One region of the Kitasatospora sp. NPDC030952 genome, then DNA from elsewhere that is predicted to be linked to it. Evidence: riboswitches for the same ligand, from Rfam matches in the RefSeq annotation. Region 1 holds a riboswitch; the other holds the start of a gene.
The links. A riboswitch is a leader RNA that binds a small molecule or an ion and turns the genes downstream of it on or off. The one in region 1 is predicted to bind glycine.

Region 1 (7,741 bases):
AAGTCGCTGAGTTCGCACTGCGCTCCGGCCGGTCCGTTCCCCGCCCCGAGGCCCTCGTCGAGGGCGGCGACCGCGCCGGCGCCGCGATCCTGCACAACCGGACAAGGCCGGCCCCCCGTCACCGTAGACGCACCGCGCCGCGCCGGTATGCCGCACTCGCACGCCGATCTCACCTGGAGAGGCGGACCCGCCATGACCCTGCAGACCCCCCAGCCCCCACCGAGCGCCCTGCGCGCGGTGCTGGGCGCGCTCGACTCGGAGACCGCACTGCGCCAGCCCGCCGCCGCAGCGCTGCGTCACCCGACCGGTCCACTGCTCCCCGCGCACCCGCTCGCGGTGCACGTCCTCGACGGTCCGCACCCGGAACTGCCCAACGCCCGTCGGACGGGCTGGCGCTTCCTGATCAAGGACGGCCCGGAGGTGGCGGCCGCCGCCGAGGTGGTGCAGAGCGCCGAGGGCCACACCTTCTCCCACTTCACCGCCGGCCCGTACCTCTCCTCCACCGTCCGGGCGCTGCGCGAGGCCTGGCAACTCGCCCAGAGCTCCCGCTCCCGCAGCCAGCCCCGGCTGCTGACCTTCCCGGGCCAGTACGCCACCGCGCTCTGGCTGCACAGCCCCGACGCCGGCCCGTCCACCGACCTGCTGATCCCGCTGGCCCCGGCCCCGCTCGGCGTCACCGCGCACCGCGCCTACCCGGCCGCCGAACTGCTCCCGCTGCTCACCCGCGCCCCGCTCGCCCGGCCGCTGCTGCTCGGCTCCGCCTGAGCCCGCGCCACCCGCCGCACCGGCCGCCGGGCACCGTGCCCGGCGGCCCTTCGCCGTGCGCTCCGACGGCCGCTGACGGCCGATGACGGTCGTTGACGGCATCACCCGAACGGCTACCACCCGAGTGGGCCACCCGCCATGGCCCCGTCGGGCCATGCGCCGACTGACCCACCGGTGCGCGGATTCCCCCGGGCCCCACCTGAACGGGTGATCTCTGCCCCGGAGTTGTGGCGCATGTCACCAAATTGCTGCGCGCGCGAGCTCGGATGCCGACACTGGGAACTAGCGTGGAAGGACCACCTGTCCTACCCACTTGAGCATCGGTCAAACCTGGCTGATGCGCGGACAGGATCCGACCACCAGGCGGCTCCGGACGGCTCGACCTCCGGTGACCGCACCACGGGGAGGATCGCAGAGCGAAGCGAGGGTACGCGTATGTGCCAGCACCGTCCTGAGTGCCCGATGGCCGAGTCCGAGGACCGCGAGGCGGCCGTACCGGTGGCCTGCCACCCGGAGCAGGGCTGGAGCCTGCTCTGCAACGGCGTCGTCCTGTTCGAGGACACCGGAGAGCTGCTGCCCGACGGCCGGGTGATCGGCCCGCGCCGGCCCGTCGCCCACGCGGCCTGAGCCGACCCGGCCCGACGACCGTACGGCCGGAACCGTACGGCCCGGGCCCATCGGGCGGGGGGAGACACCGAGACGCAAAGGGCAGGGCCCTGGCAGAAACGTTCTGCCAGGGCCCTGCCGCGTTCCTGCTCAGACGCCGTACTCGTCCAGCGGCGGGCAGGAGCAGACCAGGTTACGGTCGCCGTACGCGCCGTCGATCCGGCTCACCGGCGGCCAGTACTTGTCCGCCGGGTTCACGCCCGCCGGGAAGACCGCCTCCTGCCGCGAGTAGCCGTGCGCCCAGTCGCCGGCCAGCGTGGCGGCGGTGTGCGGGGCGTTGCGCAGCGGGTTGTCGTCGGCGGCCCACTCGCCCGAGCCGACCTTGTCGATCTCGCCGCGGATCTCGATCATCGCGTCGCAGAAGCGGTCGATCTCGTGCAGGTCCTCGGACTCGGTCGGCTCGATCATCAGCGTGCCGGCCACCGGGAAGGACATCGTCGGCGCGTGGAAGCCGTAGTCGATCAGGCGCTTGGCGATGTCGTCCACCGTCACGCCCGTCTCCTTGGTCAGCGGGCGCAGGTCGATGATGCACTCGTGCGCGACCAGCCCGCCCGGACCGGTGTAGAGCACCGGGAAGTGCGGGGCCAGGCGCTTGGCGATGTAGTTGGCGTTCAGCACCGCGACCTGGGTCGCGTGCTTGAGCCCCTCGCCGCCCATCAGCCGGACGTACGCCCAGGAGATCGGCAGGATCGCCGCCGAGCCCCACGGCGCGGCCGAGATCGGGCCGACGCCGGTGGCCGGGCCGGCCTCCGCCTGCAGCGGGTGGTTCGGCAGGTACGGCGCCAGGTGGGCGCGCACCGCGACCGGGCCGACGCCCGGGCCGCCGCCGCCGTGCGGGATGCAGAAGGTCTTGTGCAGGTTCAGGTGCGACACGTCCGCGCCGAACTTGCCCGGCTTGGCGAGACCGACCAGGGCGTTCAGGTTGGCGCCGTCCACGTACACCTGGCCGCCGGCCTCGTGCACCAGGGCGCAGATGTCGGTGATCTGGGTCTCGTACACGCCGTGGGTCGACGGGTAGGTGACCATCAGCACCGACAGGTTGTCGCGGTGCTGCTCGATCTTGGCCTTCAGGTCCTCGACGTCCACGTCGCCGTCGACCAGGGTCTTCACCACGACGACGCGCATGCCGGCCATCACCGCGGAGGCGGCGTTGGTGCCGTGCGCCGAGGACGGGATCAGGCAGACGTCGCGCTGGGTGTCGCCGTTGGCGTGGTGGTAGGCGCGGACGGCCAGCAGGCCGGCCAGCTCGCCCTGGGAGCCGGCGTTCGGCTGGATCGAGACGGCGTCGTAGCCGGTGACCTCGACCAGCTGCTGCTCCAGCTGGCGGATCAGGGTCAGGTAGCCCGCGGCCTGGTCGACCGGCGCGAAGGGGTGCAGCTGACCGAACTCCGGCCAGGTCACCGCCTCCATCTCGGTGGTGGCGTTGAGCTTCATGGTGCAGGAGCCCAGCGGGATCATGCCGCGGTCCAGCGCGTAGTCCCGGTCCGACAGGCGGCGCAGGTAGCGCAGCATGGCGGTCTCCGAGCGGTGGCTGTGGAAGACCGGGTGGGTCAGGTACTCGTCCGCGCGCAGCAGCGCGGCGGGCAGCGCGTCGGCGGCCTCGGCGACCTCGACCGCGGGGACGCCGAACGCGGCCCAGACGCCGGCCAGGTGCTCGCGGGTGGTGGTCTCGTCGGTGGAGACCGAGATCCGGTCCTCGCCGTCCTGGAACACGTTGATGCCGTTGGCGCGGGCGGCCGCGGCGATCTCGGCGGCGCGGCCCGGGACGACGGCGGTGACGGTGTCGAAGAACTCGCCGTGCAGCAGCTCGACGCCGCCGGCCCGCAGGCCCTCGGCGAGGGCGGCGGCGTAGCGGTGGGTGCGCCGGGCGATGTCGGCCAGGCCGTCCGGGCCGTGGTAGACGGCGTACATCGAGGCCATCACGGCGAGCAGCACCTGGGCGGTGCAGATGTTGCTGGTGGCCTTCTCGCGGCGGATGTGCTGCTCACGGGTCTGCAGCGCCAGGCGGTAGGCGCGGTTGCCGTCGGCGTCGACGGAGACGCCGACCAGGCGGCCGGGCAGCGAGCGGGCGTACTCGGCGCGCACCGAGAGGTAGCCGGCGTGCGGACCGCCGAAGCCCATCGGCACGCCGAAGCGCTGCGAGGTGCCGCAGGCGATGTCGGCGCCCAGCGCGCCCGGGGACTTGAGCAGGGTCAGCGCCAGCAGGTCGGCGGCGACGGCGACGATCGCGCCCAGCCCGTGGGCCTGCTCGATCACCGGGGTGAGGTCGCGGACCACGCCGGTGGCGCCCGGGTACTGCAGCAGCACGCCGAAGACGCCGCGCTCGGCGATCTCGGCCGGGATGCCCCCGGACAGGTCGGCGACGACGACCTCGACACCGGTCGGCACGGCGCGGGTGTTGATCACCGCGACGGTCTGCGGCAGGGTCTCGGCGTCGACCAGGAAGACGCCGCCCTTGACCTTGGTCACGCGGCGGGCCAGCGCCATCGCCTCGGCGGCCGCGGTGCCCTCGTCCAGCAGCGAGGAGCCGGAGGTGGGCAGGCCGGTCAGGTCGGAGACCAGGGTCTGGAAGTTGAGCAGCGCCTCCAGGCGGCCCTGCGAGATCTCCGGCTGGTACGGGGTGTAGGCCGTGTACCAGGCCGGGTTCTCCATGACGTTGCGCAGGATCACCGGCGGGGTGAAGGTGCCGTAGTAGCCCAGGCCGATCATCGGCTGGAGCACCTGGTTGCGGCCGGCCAGCTCGCGCAGCTCGGCGAGGACCTGCGCCTCGCTGCGGCCCGCGGGCAGGTCCAGGGCGGTGATGGAACGGATCGCCTCGGGAACGGCGGTGGCGGCGAGCTCGTCCAGCGAGCCGTAGCCGACGGACGCCAGCATCTTCTCCTGCGCGGCGGCGTCGGGGCCGATGTGGCGGTTCTCGAAGGGGCTGGCCAGCTCAAGCTCGGTGAGGGTCGAGGCGCTGGTGGGGCGTCCCGCGTTCGGCTGGGCGTTCATGGTGGTCGAGGCCTCCTGGTCACGGACCGGCGGGGGTACGCACGCCGACCGGCCGACGCCGCTGCGGACAGCGGACCGGCCTGGGCGGACGGACCCGAAAGGCCTCCCCCTCTGTCATCGGGACCTGAGAGCTTCGCCCGCACGTCGCGCTGTGGCGCTCCGTCGGCTTGCACCGTCGGTGAGGGTGGTGATCGCCGGCTCCCGCGCCGACGCTCCTGCCCTGCTTTCCAGAGTGACCTATCCCGCACGGTACGGATGCCTGAGAGATTCCGGGGAGGAGTTGCTCCTTCGGCGCCTCGACCAGCGGTTTTCGCTGTCGGGGACTCTCCCGAGCGGGCTCGGCGGTCGCGGCCCAGGGTACCAGCGGGCGGCCCTGCGATCACGGGTGCGTCGGGTCGACTCCGGGTCTACGCGCGTCCCCCGTACGGAGCAGCGCGGACCCGTCCGGCCGCACCCCGGTCGCGCACGTCCGGTTCATGGCTTTTGGTGTGAAGTGGCGGACGGGACGGGTGCTCCGGCCGCCTTACCTGCGGGAGTTCCGCAGGCGCAGCGCTTGGAGGAAAGAGTGCAGACCGACATCGACCCCCGAGACCTCATCGGCCACAAGGCGGTCGACCGCAACGGAGACAAGATCGGCACGATCGACGAGGTGTACCTCGACGACGCCACCGGCCGGCCGGAGTGGGCGGCCGTCCGCACCGGCATCTTCGGCCGGGACGCCTTCGTCCCGCTCACCACGAGCGAGTTCTCCGGCGAAGAACTCCGGGTGCCCTACGACAAGTCGCTGGTCAAGGACTCGCCGGACTTCGGCGTGGGCCAGCACCTCTCGCCCGCCCAGGAGCTCCAGCTCTACCGCTACTACGGGCTCGACACCCCGGCGGACGGCCACCCGGCCAACGGTGAGCCCGCCCGGGCGGCCCAGCCCGACCTCGACTTCGGCACCACCACGGCCGCCGCGGTCGCCAAGCCGCTCGCCTTCCACTCCCCCGAACCCGGCCCGACCATGACCACCGTCGCCACCGCGACGACCACCAGCACCGACACCGCCACGGAGGCCCACGTGCGGACCCTCAGCACCCCCGCACCGGTCGCCAACGGCACGGTGACCGCGCCGACCGCCACCCCGGTGGTCGAGCCGAAGCACCAGCCGGTCCCGTCCGCGGTCGATCCGACCGGCACCGCCGCCGCCTCGGCCCCCAACGGCCCGGTCGAGATCACCTGCCGCGAGGAGCGCCTGGACATCACCACCGAGTGGCACGTCCTGGGCACCGCGAAGCTGCGCAAGTACGTGACCAGCGAGCAGGTCGAGCGCCGCGTCCCGGTGGTCCGCGAGCGGGTCCGGGTGGAGCGGATGCCGGTCGGCGACGCCGAGCGCGCCTCGCTCACCGAGAAGGAGATCGCCGAGGCGGTGGAGGAGGTCACCCTCCGTGAGGAGCGGCCGGTGGTCCGCAAGTACCTCGCCCCGATCGAGCGGGTCCGCCTGGTGGTGGAGCGCTACACCGCGGAGGAGGTCGTCCAGGACGAGCTCCGCCGCGAGAACGTCGAGGTCCACGACGACACCGCCGCGGCCGCCGAGCCGGACGCCCCGGTCATCGACGGCGCCCGCCCGTCCGCGCTGCGCCCCCTGGTCTGACCGACCCCGCACCAGCAAGGGCCTCGGACTCCGGTCCGGGGCCCTTCGCCGTGCCCGCCCCCGCGCCGAGCCCACCCGACCGGCCGTCAACGCCCGGTCCGCCGAAGGCAAAGCCTTCCCCTTTGCCAAACCTTAACCACTCGATATTTGACACTCTGAAGTATCTCCCTGCACAGTTACTTCAGTTCATTCACTATGTACGGGAGGAAGCAACCGTGAGTGAGGCACCACAGCCCACCACCGCGGCCGAGAAGCAGAGCAACGCCCGGGTCCTGCCGGCCCTCATCCTGGCGATGCTGTCGTTCAGCGTGGTGCAGACCGCGGTCGTACCGATCCTGCCGTCGCTGGCCAAGGAACTGGACGTCTCCGGCTCCAACATCACCTGGCTGATGACCGCCAACCTGCTGTCCGCGGCCGTGCTGACTCCCCTGCTGGGCCGCTTCGGCGACCTCCGGGGCCGCAAGCCCATGCTGCTGATCTCGCTGGCCGGCCTGGTCGCCGGTTCGGCGCTGGCGGTCAGCACCCACTCCTTCACCTGGCTGATCGTCGCCCGCGTCCTCCAGGGCGCCGGCGGTGGCGTGATGCCGCTGGCGATCAGCATCGTCCGTGACGAGCTGCCCAAGCAGAAGGTGACCGGCGGCGTCGCCGCCATCAGCGCCTCGATGGGCGTCGGCTCCGGCCTCGGCCTGGTCGCGACCGGCCTGCTGCTGGAGCACTGGAACTACAAGTCGATCTTCTGGATGGGCCTGGCCTTCGGCCTGCTCGCGGTCGCCCTGGTCGCCTTCCGCGTCCCGTCCGACCCGGTCGTCGACAAGGAGGGCGGCGCCGACCCGCTCGGCGCCATCACCCTGGCCGCCTGGCTCTCCGCGCTGCTGGTCGCCGTCAGCCAGGGCAACCACTGGGGCTGGACCTCCACCAAGACCCTCGGCCTGTTCGCCGTCGCCGCCGTGGTCGCCCTGATCTGGGGCGTCATCGAGACCAAGGTCGCCCACCCGCTGGTGGACCTGAAGATGATGGGCCGCCCGGCCGTCGCCTTCACCAACCTGGCCGGTCTGCTCATCGGCTTCGGCATGTACGGCTCGTTCATGGTCATCAGCAACTTCGCCCAGACCCCGGAGAAGCTGGCCCACTACGGCTTCACCGCGACCGTCCTGCACGCCGGCGTGATGCTGCTGCCGTCCGCGATCGGCTCGATGGTGGCCGCCCCGGTCGGCGCCGTGCTGATCGCCCGCCGCGGCCCGCGCCTGCCGCTGGTCCTCGGCGGCGTCCTCGGCGCGATCGCGATGGCCTACCTGGCGCTGCGCCACAGCGCCGAAGGCGACATCTACACCGCCTCCGCCATCTTCGGCCTCGGTATCGGCCTCGCCTTCGCCGCGATGCCCGCCTTCATCAACGGCGCCGTCCCGGTCGAGCAGAGCGGCATCGCCAACGGCATGAACTCCGTGCTCCGCACCGTCGGCGGCGCGATCGGCACCGCCGTGATGACCGCCATCCTGACCGGTGACACCATGAAGTTCCCGATCAAGCTGCCGGTGCAGATCCCCACCCTGGACGCCTACAAGCACGCGTTCTGGACCACGGCCGTCATCTGCGTCATCGCCGGCGTCGTCCCCTTCCTGATCCGTACCGTCAAGCCGGCCGTCACCGCCGTCGCCGGCGGCTCGGCCCGGCAGGACTCCAGCCCCG
Region 2 (7,741 bases), on a different contig from region 1:
CAGGGTGTCCACCCAGCCGCCGTAGTAGCCGGCCATCACGCCGAGCACGGTGCCGATGGTGTTGGACAGCAGGGTCGCGCCGAAGGCGACCAGCAGGGAGACCCAGGAGCCGTCGACCACGCGGGCGAGCAGGTCACGGCCCTGCAGGGGGTCGACGCCGAGCAGGTGGTCCCCGCTCATCCCTCCCCAGTCCCCGAGCGGGAGTCCGCCGAGGTCGGCGTCCAGCAGGTCCGGGTTGGGCTGGTCGGGGTTGAGCCCGAACAGCGACTCCAACGGCCCGGACAGGACGGCCAGGAGGATCAGCAGGATCACCACGATGCCGCCGGCGACAGCGGCCTTGTCCCGCTTGAAGCGGGTCCAGGCGATCCGACCGAGGGAGCGGCCCTCGATCGTCTTGGCCGGGCTCGGGGAGGCGGGTGCCTCGGGTTCGTTCCCGGCGGTAGTGATGGGTGCGGTCATGGTCAGTTGGTCCCCTCGCCGACGGTGGCCGGCCCACGGGTGCCGGGCGCCGGTTCGGCGGTACGGCTGCGGACGTGCGGAGGTGCTAGGAGCAGGTGGTCGCGGCAGTGCGTCGTGCACGGGCACTGCCTCCATGCGGGATGGGCGTCGCATGGATCGAGCGGTCGGCTTGCGCGTTCACCTTCGTGGGGTTCCCAGTACGCGCGGTGCGTTGCGCAGAACTCTCTGCCATCCGAACTGGCTTGCGCCAGCCCTGCCAAGCGACAGATGCCCAACTGTGATCTGCCCGCATGCACCTCCCCGGTCTTCGGCATATACCTCTTCACACGGGTGCGAGAGCCATGTCAAGATGCGTCATCGACGGCGATGGAAGATTCGTCCGGAAAGCACCGAAGCCGACCTGATGGCGCATCAAGTCGGCTTCGTGTCGGAGATTTCGGCAACTGGTCCGGCAACCGGTCTCGGCAACCGGTTTCGGCAATCAGCGGCCGGGGTAGCCGGGCCACTGTCGCTGGGGCTGGTGACCCCAACCCGGCGCGGACTGCTGGGCGCCGTGCGTCCACCCCGGGGTCGGCTGCCCCGGCATCGACTGCCCCGGGTACGGCGGCGGCACCGGCGGGTACGGACCGGTCGGCGGCCGGCCCGCCTCCCGGTCGAAGAACGGCCGGGCGTTCGCGCGCATCCACAGCGCCACCGGGTCGTACTCGTCCGCCATCGCCACCGTGGACACCGCGAGCCCCTCCGGGGCCACCGCGATCGCCCGCTGCATCAGCGCCCGCACCGCCTCCACGGCCGGCGGCGAACTCTCGTACAGGTCCAGGCCGATCGCCAGGTACGGCTCCCCCACCGCCGGCTGCACCCAGGCCCGGCGCAGCGCCCGCACCGCGCGCACCTCGCCGGCCTGCCGCTCCAGCAGCGCGAAGAACTGCTGGGCGTTCACCTGCGGCTCGCTCAGCTTCAACGGCCCGGCCGGCAGCCGGTCCAGGCCCGCGGCGACCCGCCGCAGGTCCGCCCACGGCACCCCCACCCCGCCGCCCGGCGCGTGCGGGTTGAGCCACAGGCCCCAGCGGGTGCGGTACAGCGAGGCGGCGATCTCCCGCCCGGAGATGACCTCATGGGCCCGCGCCCAGCCGGAGGCCGTCAGCTGCTCGGGCGAGGTGACGGCCGGCGCGTAACCGTGGCCGCTGATCTCCATGTTCCCGTACTGCGCGTCCGGGCTGCCCGGCGTGCCGTGCCAGAGCAGCATCCAGACCCGGCCCTCGGCCAGCGCGTGCAGCAGCCGCTCGTACGCGTCGTAGCGCTCCGGCGCGACCTCGCGCAGAGCCTGCTCCAACACGCCCGGATCCGCTGCCGGGTGCCCGGCCGGTGCCTGGCCCCAGGGCCCCGGCACCCCGCCCGCTCCCGTTCCCGCACTCATGCGCCCACCTCGCCGCGCCTCTTTCCTGAACCCGCCGGCCCGTCAGCCGCCTGCACGCACCCTATGGCGCCGCACCGGCCGCCGCCACGGCGACGTGCCTGTGAACGATCCCCGCTCACACCCGCGAGTAGAAGGGCATGACCCGGGTCAGCAGCCACTCGACCACCGGGTCGTCGGCGAGGTCGAGCAGCACGAGGTGGACGCCCCCCGGCAGCGGCGCGGTTCCCAGCGCCCGCCCGAGCGCCTCGTTCACCGCGCCCGGGTCGGCCGGGGCCGCCGGATCCAGCTGGACCCCCACGAACATCACCGTCGGCTCGCCCTCGATGCTGGCCAGTGCCCGGCGCGCGGTCAACACTCCGGGCAGGGACGACAGTTCGGCCCGGCACGCGGCCAGGAAGTACTCCGGGTCCTCGCCCGGAACCGGCTCGCGCAGCGCCACCCGGCCACCGGTCGGCCCCTCCGGCGCGTTCTCGGTGTGCTCCCAGCGGTCCCCGCGCGGGCCGCGGCGCAGCTCGGCCACCCCCTGCGGCGGCACCGGGATGCCCACCGCCGCCTCGGGGTTGACCGCGATGCCCACGCCCAGCGGCAGCCCGCGGGCGAACTCCCAGGCCGGCGCGACCGCGAACGCCATCCCCGGCGCCTGCCGCAGGAACACCTCCTGGGAGGAGAACACCGGCACGTACGGGGCCCCGGCCAGTTCGATGGTCGGCAGGTCCAGCCCCTGCCCGGCCGGGTCGCCCCCGGCCGGCAGCGGGATCCACACCTGGCTGCGGGCCAGCACCTCGACCACCCGCGGGGTCGCCCCCGGGTCGCCCAGCGCGGCCGTCAGCACCTGCTCCAGCTCGTTCGCCGGCCACGCGCCGCCCGACGGCGCCGCCTCCGGCCCGCCCCACCCCTGCTGCTGCTCCACCGGGTACTCCATGCGCCGCCGATCCGGCCTGCCGCCGGGTCGGCCGCCCACTGCTGCGCCGACGCGCAAGAGTTTAGGGCCCGTGTTCGCCTTGGCGTCGTGTGACCGGGTCCCCTCTCCCCTCCTCCGCGAGGACGTGCCATGATGTGCGCGTCCGACGGCATGCGCCGCGGGCCCCCACAACTCCACACCGGCCGCTCGAACCCGCGCGGGAGAGCCCGGAGTGCCCCTCATCGGGGCACGGCCGGCGCCGAAGGAGCAAGTCCTCCCCGGAATCTCTCAGGCCCCCCTACCGCGCGGGTTAGGCACATCTGGAAAGCGGCGTACGGCCCCGCCGTACGCCCACCCACGGTGCAAGCCGCCGCCCTGTCCCCGATGCTGGAACCAGCCGATGCTGGCACCGGCTGAGGGCAGGCGGGCGGCGAAGCTCTCAGGTTCGACGACAGATGGGGAGACCCACGCCGCCGCATGCCCGCGCGCGGGGTCGGCCCCGAGCGGGTCCGGTCCGGCGCGCGCCCCTGAGTGCCCCGACCGAGGAGTTCCTGGCCATGTCGTCCCTCCGCCTGACCGCGCTCGACGCGCTGCACCGCGCCCTCGGCGCGACCATGACCGACTTCGCCGGCTGGGACATGCCGCTGCGCTACGGCAGCGAGCGCGAGGAGCACCTCGCCGTCCGCACCAAGGCCGGCCTGTTCGACCTCTCGCACATGGGCGAGATCACCGTCACCGGCCCGCAGGCCGGCGAGATGCTGGACCACGCGCTGGTCGGCTTCGTCTCCGCGCTCGGCGAGCTGCGCGCCCGCTACACCATGATCTGCGCCGAGGACGGCGGCATCCTGGACGACCTGATCGTCTACCGCCTGCGCGCGGACGCCTTCCTGGTCGTCGCCAACGCCTCCAACGCCCAGCTGGTGCTGGACGAGCTGATCGCCCGCGCCAAGGGCTTCGACGCCGTCGTCACCGACGACCGCGACACCTACGCGCTGATCGCCGTCCAGGGCCCGGAGGCCACCGCCATCCTGGCGGAGACCACCGACGCCGACCTGCCCGGCCTGAAGTACTACGCGATCCTCCCGGCCCAGGTGGCCGGCAAGGAGGTGCTGCTGGCCCGCACCGGCTACACCGGCGAGGACGGCTTCGAGATCTTCTGCCGGCCGGTCGACGCCGAGCCGGTCTGGCAGGCGCTGACCGCCGCCGGCGAGGGCCGCGGCCTGGTCCCGTGCGGCCTGTCCTGCCGCGACACGCTGCGCCTGGAGGCGGGCATGCCGCTGTACGGGCACGAGCTGTCCACCGACCTGACCCCGTTCGACGCCGGCCTGGGCCGGGTCGTCCGCTTCGACAAGACCACCAACGAGGGCGCGTTCGTCGGCCGCAAGGCGCTGGAGCAGGCCGCCGCCGCGGCCGAGTCGCTGCGTGCTCAGGGTGGGGCACCGAAGGTGCTGGTCGGCCTGGTCTCCGAGGGCAAGCGGGTCCCGCGCGCCGAGTACACCGTGGTCTCCGCCGACGGCGCCCCGATCGGCCGGATCACCTCGGGCGCGCCGTCCCCGACCCTGGGCAAGCCGATCGCGATGGCCTACGTCGACGCGGCCCACGCCGCCCCCGGCACCGCCGTCGCGGTGGACGTGCGCGGCAAGCACGAGCCGGTCGAGGTCGTGGCGCTGCCGTTCTACAAGCGCGCCCGCTGAGGCCCTGCCGACCCCGGTTTTCCCATAGGCGCACGTCGGAGCCGTCCGCGCGGCGGCCCGCTGCGTCGTACCCGCTTCCCATCCTGGAGAATGACGCCATGAGCAACCCCCAGCACCTGCAGTACACCAAGGAGCACGAGTGGCTGACGGCCGCCGAGGACGGTGTCTCGACGGTCGGCATCACCAAGCACGCCGCCGACGCCCTCGGTGACATCGTCTACGTGCAGCTCCCCGAGGTCGGCGACACCGTGACCGCCGGCGACACCTGTGGCGAGCTGGAGTCGACCAAGTCGGTCAGCGACCTGTACTCCCCGGTGACCGGCGAGGTCACCGAGGTCAACCAGGACGTCCTGGACGACAACAGCCTGGTCAACAGCGCCCCGTTCGAGGGCGGCTGGCTGTTCAAGGTCCGCGTGGAGGCCACCGACACGCTGCTCAGCGCCGCCGAGTACGACGCGCTCACCCACGCCGAGGGCTGAGCCCCCGCCGGGACGGGCCGCAGCACGGCGGTCCGTCCCGCACCCCACCGTCCCTCCGCTCTCCTCCCCGGGAAGACCACACCATGACGGTTCTCAACCAGTCCCTGCACGCCCTCGACCCGGAGATCGCCGCCGCGGTCGACGCCGAGCTGCACCGCCAGCAGACCACGCTGGAGATGATCGCCTCCGAGAACTTCGCCCCGGTGGCGGTCATGGAGGCCCAGGGTTCGGTGCTCACCAACAAGTACGCCGAGGGTTACCCCGGCCGCCGCTACTACGGCGGTTGCGAGCACGTCGACGTGGTCGAGCAGATCGCGATCGACCGGATCAAGGCCCTGTTCGGCGCCGAGCACGCCAACGTCCAGCCGCACTCGGGCGCCCAGGCCAACGCCGCCGCGATGTTCGCGCTGATCCAGCCGGGCGACACCATCCTGGGTCTGAACCTGGCCCACGGCGGTCACCTGACCCACGGCATGAAGATCAACTTCTCCGGCAAGCTCTACAACGTGGTCGCGTACCACGTCGACGAGAAGACCGGCCAGGTCGACATGGCCGAGGTCGAGCGCCTGGCCAAGGAGCACCAGCCGAAGCTGATCATCGCCGGCTGGTCCGCCTACCCGCGCCAGCTCGACTTCGCCGCGTTCCGCCGGGTCGCCGACGAGGTCGGCGCGCTGCTCATGGTCGACATGGCGCACTTCGCCGGCCTGGTCGCCGCGGGCCTGCACCCGAACCCGGTGCCGTACGCGGACGTGGTCACCACCACCACCCACAAGACCCTGGGCGGCCCGCGCGGCGGCGTCATCCTGTCCAAGGCCGAGTACGCCAAGAAGATCAACTCCGCGGTCTTCCCCGGCCAGCAGGGCGGTCCGCTGGAGCACGTCATCGCGGGCAAGGCCGTCGCCTTCAAGGTCGCCGCCTCGGAGGAGTTCAAGGAGCGCCAGCAGCGCACCCTGGACGGCGCCAGGATCCTCGCCGAGCGCCTGCTGCAGGCCGACGTCGCCGAGGCCGGCGCGTCCGTGCTGTCCGGCGGCACCGACGTCCACCTGGTCCTGGTCGACCTGCGCAACAGCCAGCTCGACGGCCAGCAGGCCGAGGACCGGCTGCACGAGGTCGGCATCACCGTCAACCGCAACGCCGTCCCGAACGACCCCCGCCCGCCGATGGTCACCTCGGGCCTGCGGATCGGCACCCCGGCCCTGGCCACCCGCGGCTTCCAGGCCGAGGACTTCCGCGAGGTCGCCGACATCATCGCCGAGGCGCTCAAGCCCGCCTTCGACGAGACCGTCGCCACCGCGCTGAAGGCCCGGGTCACCGCCCTGGCCGAGAAGTACCCGCTCTACCCCAACCTCTGATCGTCTGATCCTCCGGCCGTCTGGCCATCTGACCGCTTGGTCTTCTGATCGTCGGATCGTCGGAGGAGGGTGACCGGCCTCACGGCGCCCGGCCACCTGCCGTTTCCGGGGCACCGCGCACACTGGACAGTACGCGCGCGGTGCCCCGTCCCATGCACCCGCTTTGTCCTTCCACGAGACCCAGACAAGGACGTCCCCGTGGCCATCAGCGTCTTCGACCTCTTCTCCATCGGCATCGGCCCGTCGAGCTCCCACACCGTCGGCCCGATGCGCGCCGCCCGGATGTTCGCCCGCCGCCTGCGCTCCGAAGGCCTGCTGGACCGGGTGACCGGGGTGCGCGCCGAGCTGTACGGCTCACTGGGCGCCACCGGCCACGGCCACGGCACCCCGAAGGCCGTCCTGCTGGGCCTGGAGGGCAACTCGCCCCGCACCGTCGACGTCGACCAGGCGGACAAGGACGTCGAGCGGATCACCGCCGAGAAGCGCCTCAACCTGCTCGGCGAGCACCCGATCGACTTCGACACCGACAACCAGCTCGTCCTGCACCGGCGCCGCTCGCTGCCGTACCACGCCAACGGGATGACCCTGTGGGCGTACGCGGCGGACGGCTCGGCGCTGCTGGAGAAGACCTACTACTCGGTCGGCGGCGGCTTCGTGGTGGACGAGGACGCGATCGGCGCGGACCGGGTCAAGCCCGACGACACCGTGCTGAAGTACCCCTTCCGCACCGGCGACGAACTGCTCCGGCTCAGCCGGGAGACCGGGCTGTCGATCTCCGGCCTGATGCTGGAGAACGAGAAGGCCTGGCGCAGCGAGGAGGAGATCCGCACCGGGCTGCTGGAGATCTGGTCCGTGATGCAGGAGTGCGTGCGGGCCGGCATGAGCCGCGAGGGCATCCTGCCGGGCGGCCTGAAGGTCCGCCGCCGGGCCGCCGCGGGCGCCCGGGCGCTGCGCGCCGAGGGGATCGGGCCGGCCAACGCGATGGAGTGGGTCACCCTCTACGCGATGGCGGTCAACGAGGAGAACGCCTCCGGGCGCCGGGTGGTCACCGCCCCGACCAACGGTGCGGCCGGGATCATCCCCGCCACCCTGCACTACTACCTGAACTTCATCCCGGGCGCCGACGACGACGGCATCGTCCGCTTCCTGCTCGCGGCCGGCGCCATCGGCATGCTCTTCAAGGAGAACGCCTCCATCTCCGGCGCCGAGGTCGGCTGCCAGGGCGAGGTCGGCTCCGCCTGCTCGATGGCCGCGGGCGGCCTCGCCGAGGTCCTCGGCGGCACCCCCGAGCAGGTCGAGAACGCCGCCGAGATCGGCATCGAGCACAACCTCGGCCTCACCTGCGACCCGGTCGGCGGCCTGGTCCAGATCCCCTGCATCGAGCGCAACGGCATGGCGTCGGTCAAGGCCGTCACCGCGGCCCGGATGGCGCTGCGCGG

Region 2: another riboswitch for glycine. It lies ahead of gcvT (glycine cleavage system aminomethyltransferase GcvT); the one in region 1 lies ahead of gcvP (aminomethyl-transferring glycine dehydrogenase).

Annotation. Positions count from the first base shown of each region.
Region 1 covers NZ_JBVIFM010000022.1:136,410-144,150, forward strand. The annotation lists gene ACZ47G_RS31100 (hypothetical protein) at 193-765, shown strand; gene ACZ47G_RS31105 (DUF5999 family protein) at 1,201-1,392, shown strand; gene gcvP (aminomethyl-transferring glycine dehydrogenase) at 1,522-4,422, opposite strand; glycine riboswitch at 4,527-4,658, opposite strand; glycine riboswitch at 4,660-4,763, opposite strand; gene ACZ47G_RS31115 (PRC and DUF2382 domain-containing protein) at 4,988-6,055, shown strand; gene ACZ47G_RS31120 (MFS transporter) at 6,271-7,741, shown strand, end outside.
Region 2 covers NZ_JBVIFM010000003.1:45,592-53,332, forward strand. The annotation lists gene ACZ47G_RS07860 (ABC transporter permease) at 1-459, opposite strand, end outside; gene ACZ47G_RS07865 (enhanced serine sensitivity protein SseB C-terminal domain-containing protein) at 941-1,876, opposite strand; gene ACZ47G_RS07870 (enhanced serine sensitivity protein SseB C-terminal domain-containing protein) at 1,992-2,798, opposite strand; glycine riboswitch at 2,986-3,091, shown strand; gene gcvT (glycine cleavage system aminomethyltransferase GcvT) at 3,335-4,471, shown strand; gene gcvH (glycine cleavage system protein GcvH) at 4,570-4,950, shown strand; gene glyA (serine hydroxymethyltransferase) at 5,034-6,302, shown strand; gene ACZ47G_RS07890 (L-serine ammonia-lyase) at 6,501-7,741, shown strand, end outside.